Regions from separate parts of the Paenibacillus sp. FSL E2-0178 genome, predicted to be linked through region 1. Evidence: riboswitches for the same ligand, from Rfam matches in the RefSeq annotation. Region 1 holds a riboswitch; the other holds the start of a gene.
What was found. A riboswitch is a leader RNA that binds a small molecule or an ion and turns the genes downstream of it on or off. The one in region 1 is predicted to bind cobalamin.
Positions count from the first base shown of each region.

Region 1 (4,952 bases):
CGCAATTTAAAGATTGACGAACCGGAAGCTGCCTGACTATAATATTAATATAAGTGTTAAATGATTAACAAATATATTAACTTAAAGAGGAGCGTTAACTGAAATGGCAGAACGCATCGTACTGAACACTGATATCCGCAAAGGCACAATTAACCGTAACATCTATGGACATTTCGCTGAGCATCTGGGACGCTGTATCTATGAAGGCATCTGGGTAGGGGAAGATTCGCCGATTCCGAACACGAAGGGTATCCGCAACGATGTAGTGGAAGCGCTTAAGGAAATGAAGATTCCCGTATTGCGCTGGCCGGGCGGCTGCTTCGCCGATGAATACCACTGGAAGGACGGCATTGGCCCGAGTGAAGAACGCAAGCGGATGATCAATACCCATTGGGGCGGTGCGGTTGAGAACAATCATTTTGGTACACATGAATTCATGCGGCTCTGCGCCATGCTGGAATGTGAGCCGTACATCAACGGCAATGTAGGGAGCGGAACGGTACAGGAGATGTCCGAGTGGGTTGAGTATTTGACCTTTAACGGTGTATCGCCAATGGCTGAGCTGCGCCAGAAGAACGGCCAGGAAGAGGCCTGGAGTGTAGCTTACTTCGGCGTGGGCAATGAGAACTGGGGCTGCGGCGGCAATATGCGTCCTGAATATTATGCTGACCTGTACCGCCAATATCAGACTTATGTGCGCAACTATGGGGATAACAAGATTCACCGGATCGCCTGCGGCGCGAACTCGGATGACTATAACTGGACCGAAGTGCTGATGCGCGAAGCCACCCGCTTCATGGATTCGCTTACCCTGCACTACTACACCCTGCCGACTTCGGATTGGACTAATAAAGGTGCGGCTACCGGCTATGGAACGGATGAATATTTCAACACATTGAAGAAGGCGCTGTTCATGGATGAGCTGGTTACCCGCCACAGTGTCATTATGGACAAATACGATCCGGACAAAAGAGTGGGTCTGATCGTCGATGAATGGGGCACCTGGTATGATGTGGAACCCGGTACGAACCCTGGATTCCTCTACCAGCAGAACACGATCCGCGATGCGCTGGTTGCCGGTCTGACCCTGAATATCTTCCACAAGCACAGCGACCGTGTGCGGATGGCGAACATTGCCCAGACCGTTAACGTGCTGCAGGCTGTAATCCTGACCGAAGGCGAGAAAATGCTGCTGACTCCAACCTATCATGTATTCAATATGTATAAAGTACATCAGGATGCGGAGCTGCTGGATCTAACAGTGGATAGCCCGTTATACAGCTATGAGGGCGTGGAGATTCCTGAAGTATCTGCTTCAGCTTCCGTAACAGCAGAGGGTGTCATTCATGTCAGCCTGTGCAACCTGAATCACGCTGCACCGGCAGTATTGCCGCTGGAGCTGCGCGGACTGGCTGGACAGTCAGCAGCCGTAAGCGGCACTACACTTGCCGGGTCTTCCATCGATGCCCACAATACCTTCGGGCAGCCGGAAGCGGTAGTACCGCAGCCGTTCACCGCCTTCCAGCTTGAAGGCGACACCCTTACGGTTGAACTGCCGCCAATGTCGGTGACAGTACTGGCAATTACTCCGGGAGCTTAACGGGAAGGAGCACAGCATGACTACAACCTCAGCATGCAAGGGATGCCGGGAAGAGTACAAGGTGACGGAAGCGCAGATTGCCCGGATTCTCGCCTCCTCCATGTTCAATCCGGAGAATACAGCCCCGGACGAAGTCTATGCCGAGCGGGTTGCCCTATGCGGAGCTTGTCCCAAGCTGCAGGATGGCGTAACCTGCATTGCCTGCGGCTGCATTATACCGGTCGTGGCCCGGCTGAAGGCACGCGGCTGTCCGCTGCCGGGCGGCGGCCTGTGGCAGCCGGTGACTGATTAAACTCCAAAGCTGCTGCAATACACCGTAACCACAACAGCGGCAGCGGGGGACCTGAGCTTAAGGTCTCCCGCTGCCGCTGTTTGCTGTCTAGTCCTGTCCTGTCCTGGTCATTCCGTCCGGCTGGCACTTGCCGAAGCTTCAACAGCATCTGTATAAAAGAGCTCAAAGACCAGATCCTCGTTGTAGTTGCCAAACCCCTTGCCGAATAAGGTAAGGCCGCCGATATGCTCCGCATCCTCTTCCACTGAGACCTTGAACGTCCACTGCTTATCACGGATACCGACCTGCTCCAGCGTAACCTCTGACAGCTTCTGACCATCCATGAACGTGCCCGCCGGAGTAATCCGCAGCTGCTTAAGCAGTCCATATTGGTTGGTGAGCGCAGGCCACCAGGCAGGAGTGTATTTGCCCGGACTGTCCCCGTAGTCGCCGGGGCTGGTCCAGAAGCCGAGCCGCTGTCCGTTCAGTGTGAAAGTGATGTCGGAAGGCCAGTTATTATTGATGGACGGGGCTTCGGAGGCAATCTCCATCGTGATGACCAGCTCCTCAGGCTTCTGGCTGGACAGCAGGAAGTTCGGGATTTTATATTCTACGAATCCTTTGCCGAACCACAGAATGCCTGCATTCACCCGCTCCTGATCCCAGAAATACCGCGGATCGTCAAAGTTGCCAATCACCCGCTCGGTTGTAGATAAGCCGCAGGTCGGTTCAATCTGGAAATCAGAGTAGTGGCCCACGGGAATTTCCTTACGGTAGCCTCTGCGCTGTGTTCTGGCTTGTCCGGGGAAAATAATCTCAGCACTCTCGGCGGCCAGTGTACAAATCTTCTGCAGTCCGCTGCGTCCGGGAGCCATGTGGCTGCGGATCAGCCCGGCAGCTTCCAGCTTGCGCACATGCATCGTCATAATGGCACTGCTGAGCTTCAGCGCCCCGGCCAGTTCCTTGACGTTCATCGGCTGTTCGGACAGGAGCCGCAGCATCTGCAGGCGCACAGCGCTGGATAACGCTTCGTACACGGGTAAAGATTGTTCGGTTAGATCAAGTTTCATGTGCTGCCTCCACGTTCAGGTTATATAGTTAATAATTATATTACTCAAATGATGTTCTTACAAGCAAATGAACGCTGCCCTGCAAGCAAATGAATACTGCGCCTCGCAGCAGCTCCAATTTTATCACAGACATGCAGAGCCTGTTCCGCTATGATGTAGGATGGATTAGCGATGTAACAAGGTGCTCTTGCCAGATGAGGCAAGAGATAACAGGGAATCGGGTGCAAGTCCCGAGCGGTCCCGCCACTGTAAGGAAGAGCTGAACTTCAAGATGTCACTTGGGGAGAACCCCGGGGAAGACGAAGGATAAAGCGCCCGTATTCCAAGCCAGGAGACCTACCTTGATTACGCACACCACGACTCTACGCGGATAGGAGCGGTGTACGGATAGGTTAATGAGAAGAGGCGTCTCTGCAGCGTCCTCTATCGAATCATACCTGCGTACATACACTCCCACCCTGAAGGGCGGGAGTTTTTTTGGTTTGCTAAATTAAAGAAACTTGGAGGCTGACAAATGAAGAAACGCGGATTTTGGAGTTTTGCGGCGCTGATTGCCGGATTTACAGTGTACTTTATGCTGAACGAACCGGGAACGGCCCAGGCTATGCACATTATGGAAGGGTTTCTGCCGGTAGGCTGGGCTGTGTTCTGGTGGGTGGCGTTCTTACCGTTCTTCGTACTCGGGATTATTAGGCTTAGATCGATGACCAGGGAGAATCCGGAGCTGAAGCTGCTGCTGGGTCTGGCAGGGGCGTTCACCTTCGTCTTATCGGCACTCAAAATGCCGTCCGTTACCGGAAGCAGCTCGCATCCTACAGGTACCGGACTTGGCGCAGTTATGCTGGGGCCGCTGCCGATGGGCGTGATCGGCTCGATCGTCCTGTTGTTTCAGGCGCTGCTTCTGGCGCACGGGGGAATCACTACGCTGGGGGCGAATGCGTTCTCGATGGCGGTCGCGGGGCCTTTTGCCGGATATGCAGTCTATAAGCTGATGATGAAGCTGCCGGACCGTGAGAAGCTGGCCTTATTCTGTGCGGCGGCGGTTGCCGATCTAATGACATATGTAGTGACTTCCTTCCAGCTTGCGGTGGCTTTTCCGGCTGCGGATGGCGGAGTCCTGGCGTCTTTTCTCAAATTCGGGGGGATCTTTGCCGTGACGCAGATTCCACTGGCCATCAGTGAAGGGCTGCTGACCGTATTATTGTGGAACTGGCTGAAATCGTACAGTCCGAATGAAATGTCGCTCCTGAAACGCAAGGTCAAAGGGGGAAATGCATGATGAGCAATAAATGGAAAAATGGATTGATGCTGCTGGCCGTTGTCCTGTTGTGTGTCTTGCCGCTGCTGTTCGTGAGTGGTGATTTCGGCGGGGCCGATGATGCTGCCGAGGGTGTAATCACAGAGATAAACCCTGAATATGAACCCTGGTTCAAGCCGCTGACCGAGCTTCCGGGTGAGACGGAGAGTATGCTGTTCGCATTGCAGGCGGCGATTGGTGCCGGGGTGATCGGCTTTTCACTGGGGCTGCTGAAAGGGAAACAAGGCCAGGCGAAGCAGAACAGCATCAGCAAGTGATCAGACGAATTGATGTCCTTTCTTATAATAATGCCTTGAGGCAGCTGTCTCCCATGTGGAAAAGCTCGTTCGCGGCACTGATGTTCCTGCTCTCCTATACCGTACATCCGGTGCTGCAGATTGTGATTACGCTGTGGATGATGTCCTGGTGCATCCTGCATGCCAAAATTCCCTATCGCGCCTATGGGCTGCTGTTTGGTACGGCGCTGCTGTTCTATTGCCTTAGTGTCCCGGCGCTGCTCTTGGAATTCGGCCACCCGGCTGCGGGGGAAGCTGGCGTATTCCGGATTTCCGGGCAGCCTCTTCCGGTGTATATCACGGCAGCTGGGCTGGAGCGGGCCGGTGAACTGCTGGCCAGAGTCTCGGCCTGCATGAGCTGCTTCTTCTTCCTGATGTTCACCACCCCGTTCAGCGAGCTTCTGCAGGTGCTGCGCAG
Region 1 covers NZ_CP151953.1:2,427,206-2,432,157, reverse strand. Annotated here, with positions in the region: gene MHI42_RS10810 (alpha-N-arabinofuranosidase) at 104-1,600, shown strand; gene MHI42_RS10805 (DUF6171 family protein) at 1,617-1,892, shown strand; gene MHI42_RS10800 (ArsR family transcriptional regulator) at 2,000-2,941, opposite strand; cobalamin riboswitch at 3,104-3,300, shown strand; gene MHI42_RS10795 (energy-coupling factor ABC transporter permease) at 3,456-4,220, shown strand; gene MHI42_RS10790 (energy-coupling factor ABC transporter substrate-binding protein) at 4,220-4,516, shown strand; gene cbiQ (cobalt ECF transporter T component CbiQ) at 4,513-4,952, shown strand, end outside.

Region 2 (4,952 bases), 1.1 Mb from region 1:
GAAGACGCTGGGGCAAAAGGGCGGGAGTCTCAGAGACTTCGCCAGATTCGCCGACTCCCTGCTGCTTGGTGAGAGTGTGGACCGCAAGCTGTCGCTGGCACTCTACAATGAGCTGGCTGTCTTTTATGAGATTGAGCAGGGCAATGAAGATTTATATACAGGGAACAAGAACGCTGTGCTCGGCGGTCTGCTGTCCTATCTGAAGCCGGAGGGGGCGCTGGAATCCCGGGTACGCTTGAATGATATGTTCCTGGAGCGGTTCGACCGTGAGTATGATCTGATCCGCAAAAAAGGGATTCCGTCGCCGGAGATTCTGGAGTGGTTCAAGGAGTATTTTGCGCTGCCGGGCCATAATTACCGGGTCAAAATTGTGGATTACTTCATCAACGGGATGCTGAACTGCCAGTCGGCGGGACGTGAGGATGCGCTTGCTGACGCTTACGGTATTATTGAGGGCAACGATGAGCTTAGTGCGGCCTTCTTCAAAAGAGTGCTGGCTCAGCCTATATTCCGCAAAGCGCTGCTGGAGCCTTATATGGAATCCCGGCTGGCTGACGCGCCGAAATCGGCGGATATTCTGCGGTTCGTGGCGCATTGGGGCCGTTTCCTGCCGGAGGCGCTTCAGCAGGCTTTCGTGCGCGATACCGTCAAGGAATATCTGCTGGAGAAGCTGCAGCGGGACAATGATCCGGTGGCGGCGGTGGCATCGGTTCATGAGTCGGTGCAGAAGGCGGAGAAAGAACGCCGCAGAGGCGGCGGTGTACATCCTGAAGCGCTGTCACTGCTGCAGGAGCTGGGAACCGTTGCGGACCGCTTCCTGCTGAACCGGATCTCGCTGGACGAGCTGACGATGGAGCAGCTGCTGGAGATTTCCTTCCTGCGCTACCGGGATACGGCGGACTGGCAGCCGCCGCTGGATGCAATCGCTAAGCGTAAAGCGAATGCGCTGCGCGCTGCGTACCGCTGGTTCGGGGAGGAGAAGCCGGACGAGGAGATTTTTGCCGGTTTGTCTCCCCGGGAGCTGGATGATGTACAGCTGCTCGGAGGACGCTGGCTGAAGGAGCCGCGGAGCATCGAGCCGTTCGAACGGCTGCCGCTGGCCTTCTACCACAGCAGTGAACGAGAGGGCGGTCCGCTTGATTACGATGCGCTGCTGGAGCTGGTGGCGCGCAAAGCGGGCAATGATAAGGAAACGGTCTACCGTTTCCTGGCCTGGTCGCAGCATAACCGGCTGTTCACCATCTCGAGCAAGAAGCTGTGGCCGAATTACCGGCGGGCGGTGCTGAAGTATTTCCTGAAGAATGACCGCGAGGCGTTCAAGAACCGCGATTTCCGCAAAAGCTATAGCTCGGCCGCAACGCCCGCCATGCAGAATGTCTACAATGAAGCCCGCTCCCAGCTGGCTTCGCCGCTGGCGCGGTGGGTCAGCCGTAGCCGATTTCAGATCCTGATCTCCGGCAGCGTGCTTGGGATCGTACTGATCATAGCCGTCATCGCCATCAGCTGGCTGCGGCCGGATGCGGATACCGCTGCGCCGCAGCCGACTGTGAGCCCGATTCGGGTCGATATCCACAATGTGGATGGGCAAGAGCAAGCCCCGGTCTCTGTACGGCTGGTTGGCGGAGTGGCAGGTGCCGGGACAAGCACAGGAACCGGAAATGGTGGAACAGAAGGTACCGGGAACGCTGGCGGGGCTGAAGGCGGCGGAACAGAAGGCACCGGGAATGCAGGCGGGGCTGAAGGCGGCGGAACAGAAGGCAGCGGGAATGCTGGCGGGGGTGAAAGCAGCGGAACAGAAGGCACCGGGAATGCAGGCGGGGCTGAAAGCAGCGGGGAAGCAGGCGTCAAGCTGGTGTTCAGCTTTGCCGCAGCGGCGGAGTGCTCCGACTTCAAGCCGGCGGAGATCATTGTGATGTCCGGTAATAACGTTGCGGACACTTACAAGGTTGCAGCAACTGCGAGCAGTTGCCAGGCCGCCGGGAATGACGGCGGCACGGGAGAGGCAGGCGCCGGGAATGACGGCGGCTCTGGCGAGGGAGCCGTGGGGACTGACGGCGGCTTGAATGGGGATGCAGCCGCTGGAAATAGCGGCGGCTCTGATGAAGCCGAAGCCTCCCCGGCGGCGGGTGCATCGGGCGCAGGAACACCTGCGCGCGTATATGAAGTGACGGTGGAGCTGGAGCCGGGCGCGAAGCTGGCCGCGGGTGATGTGATCACCGCCGGAATCTATACGCTGAAGCTACAGGCTAGTCCGGGGAGCATTCTGGGAAGTACCCCGAGCACTACTCCGGAGACTACACCCGGTACCGACCCCACTCCTTCCGCCAGCCCGGACACGGATGCGGAATGATTGGGTGAGAGCCTGAATTGGGTGAAGCCGGATGTAAGAGACGTCCGGCATAATCAGCTCTATTATGCGTTTTATTGTAATTGGTACATTAGATTCCGGATTTTAGAGCCTATAAGGGCTATATTCCAAAATCAATTGTATATTAAATACAGCAGAATGCATTATGGCCGCCGTATATTCCCATTCTGTTGTACATAATACAATCAACCAGCTGCCGGCTCTTGCCGGAAGCGGAAGAATCACTATTTAAGTCCTGAACAGCACGATATGCCGGGAGAATGAGGCGAGTGTTGTTCAGGATTTTTTGTGCGGAAGGGGCAGGGGGGGCCTATAATTGAAACAGCTTGTCTATAGACATACAGGGGAATAGTAGATATGATTGTTTGTGAATATTAAAATTTAATAAGCTTTGGAAAAAGGTGCGGATTTCCGTAGAAACAGGCGCTGTCACGCAACAGATAGCCATGCCGGTGCTACGAATGTAATCTGCTTAAAAGGGAAGTCCGGTGCAATTCCGGTGCGGTCCCGCCACTGTAAATGCGGAGCGACTCCTGAGAAGCCACTGTCTGATAATGGGATGGGAAGGCGGGGGAAGCAATGAAGCGTAAGCCAGGAGACCTGCCTTTTTCGTTGTTGTTTCTATTCTTCGGGGGTAAGAATGCGGAACAGGTGCAAACATAAGCAGTGGCTGTGTGTAGGGAAACTTCATTTCAGCCGCATGTATTGTATCCTTCCCCGGCCGCCCTGTACAGGGCGGTCTTTATGTTGCACCCGCATCAGCGGAGGACGCAGGATTTATCTATACCATTCTATTCACAGAAAGAGGTCAAGCAATGAAGAACAATCTATCATCCAAGTTTATCCGGCTGGGTCTGATCGTTGTCATGATGTTCGCGGTTCTGGGAGCATCCGTGGCTCCGGCAGGACAGGCTTTTGCCCAGAGTGATACCGCATCAGCCCAGTTAAGTGCAAATACAGCGAATACGGCTTCAGCTCTACCGGCAGGCACAGAAGTTAGCGTAGCTGAGGCAGTCTATGCCACTTCGGAGTTTGTGCTGAAGGCCGGAGTCCAGTCCGACTGGCAGGCCATCGGCCTCGCGCAGGCGGGCTACAAGGTTCCGGATAGTTATTTAAAGGCGCTTGAGAGTAAAGTAGCCGCAGCCAAGGGTGTTTACGCCAGAGCTACGGACTATGCGCGGATTACGCTGGCGGTTAGGGCGCTTGGCGGGAATCCGGCGGATGTCGCCGGCTACAACCTGATTGAGAAGCTCTACAATAACGATAATATTACCGGCCAGACGCTGAACAACGCAGCCTATGTACTGCTGGCGCTTGATTCCGGAACGTATACTATACCTGACAATGCGAAATGGACACCGGCGAAACTGCTGGCTGAGATCCTGTCCAAGCAGAACACAGACGGCGGCTTCACCCTGACTACGGGAGCAAGTGACCCGGACATGACGGCGATGGTGCTTACTGTGCTGGCAGGACATAAGGATGATCCGGCAGTCAATACCGCGGGACAGCGGGCGGCAGCCTGGCTGGCGACCGCACAGGACAAGAACGGCGGCTATGGTGACAGCAGTGAGAGTGTCGCTCAAGCCATTATTGGCCTGTCCTCCTTTGGCATTGACCCGGCAGGAGCGGAGTATACCGTAGGCAATGTGAACCTTGTCAGTAAGCTTCTTAGCTTCAGTGCAGCAGATGGCGGGTTCGCTCATACAGCGGGCGGAAGCTACAATCAGCTCTCGACAGAGCAGGCGCTGGAAGCATTGGTAGCTTACAAGCTTTTCAGCACAGGCAGCAAGCTCTATGACCTTAGCAATTCACCTGTGAAGAGTCCTCAGGTTAGTGTGTCTGTTGCCATTGAGGGCCCTAACGGAACCCTGGCAGAAGGCACTGTATATGCGGGAAATGTACTTCAAGCACTGGAGAAGGCAGCGGCGGCGAAGAAGGTGGCCCTGGTCAATGAAGCTGGCAATTACGTGACGGGAATCGGCGGCGTAACTGCGGGTGCTTTTGGCGGCTATGACGGGTGGATGTATGTTGTAGCCCGCGGTGGAGCGTGGATCTATCCAAGTGTAGGCATGGGTGATTTCCTTCTTGCGGAGAATGACCGCGTGCTTGTCTATTATGGCGGGGATAACACACAGGTGGTAGAGTCCGTGACGGTCTCCCCTGCACAGCCGCAGCCTGGACAAGATATTACTGTAAAAGTAACTCAAAAGCAGTGGGTATGGAATGAAGCGACCTTCACTTCCGACCCGGTATCCTCACCAGCCGCAGGGGTTCAGGTATCCATCGGCGGTAAAACTGCTGTTACGGATGCTGCGGGTTCAGCTGTTGTTGCCGGCGGCCTGCCAGCGAATAAATATACGATTACCGTTACCGGATATCTCAAAGACAGCACACCTGCGGTAGTCCGCTATTCGCAGCCGCTGACCGTGGCTTCTGCTGCGGCTGACCGTGCTGCTTTTACCGATGTGAAGTCAATCTCGCCTTGGGCGCTGGAGTCAGTGTATACGGCCTATGACCGCAAGCTGATGGGCGGGGTCAGTGAGAGCAGCCTCGTGTTTGCACCGAAGCAGAATATTACCCG
Region 2 covers NZ_CP151953.1:3,560,374-3,565,325, reverse strand. Annotated here, with positions in the region: gene MHI42_RS15575 (hypothetical protein) at 1-2,350, shown strand, start outside; cobalamin riboswitch at 2,802-2,991, shown strand; gene MHI42_RS15570 (S-layer homology domain-containing protein) at 3,184-4,952, shown strand, end outside.
Region 2: linked by a shared signal. The riboswitch ahead of MHI42_RS15570 (S-layer homology domain-containing protein) and the one ahead of MHI42_RS10795 (energy-coupling factor ABC transporter permease) in region 1 are both predicted to bind cobalamin.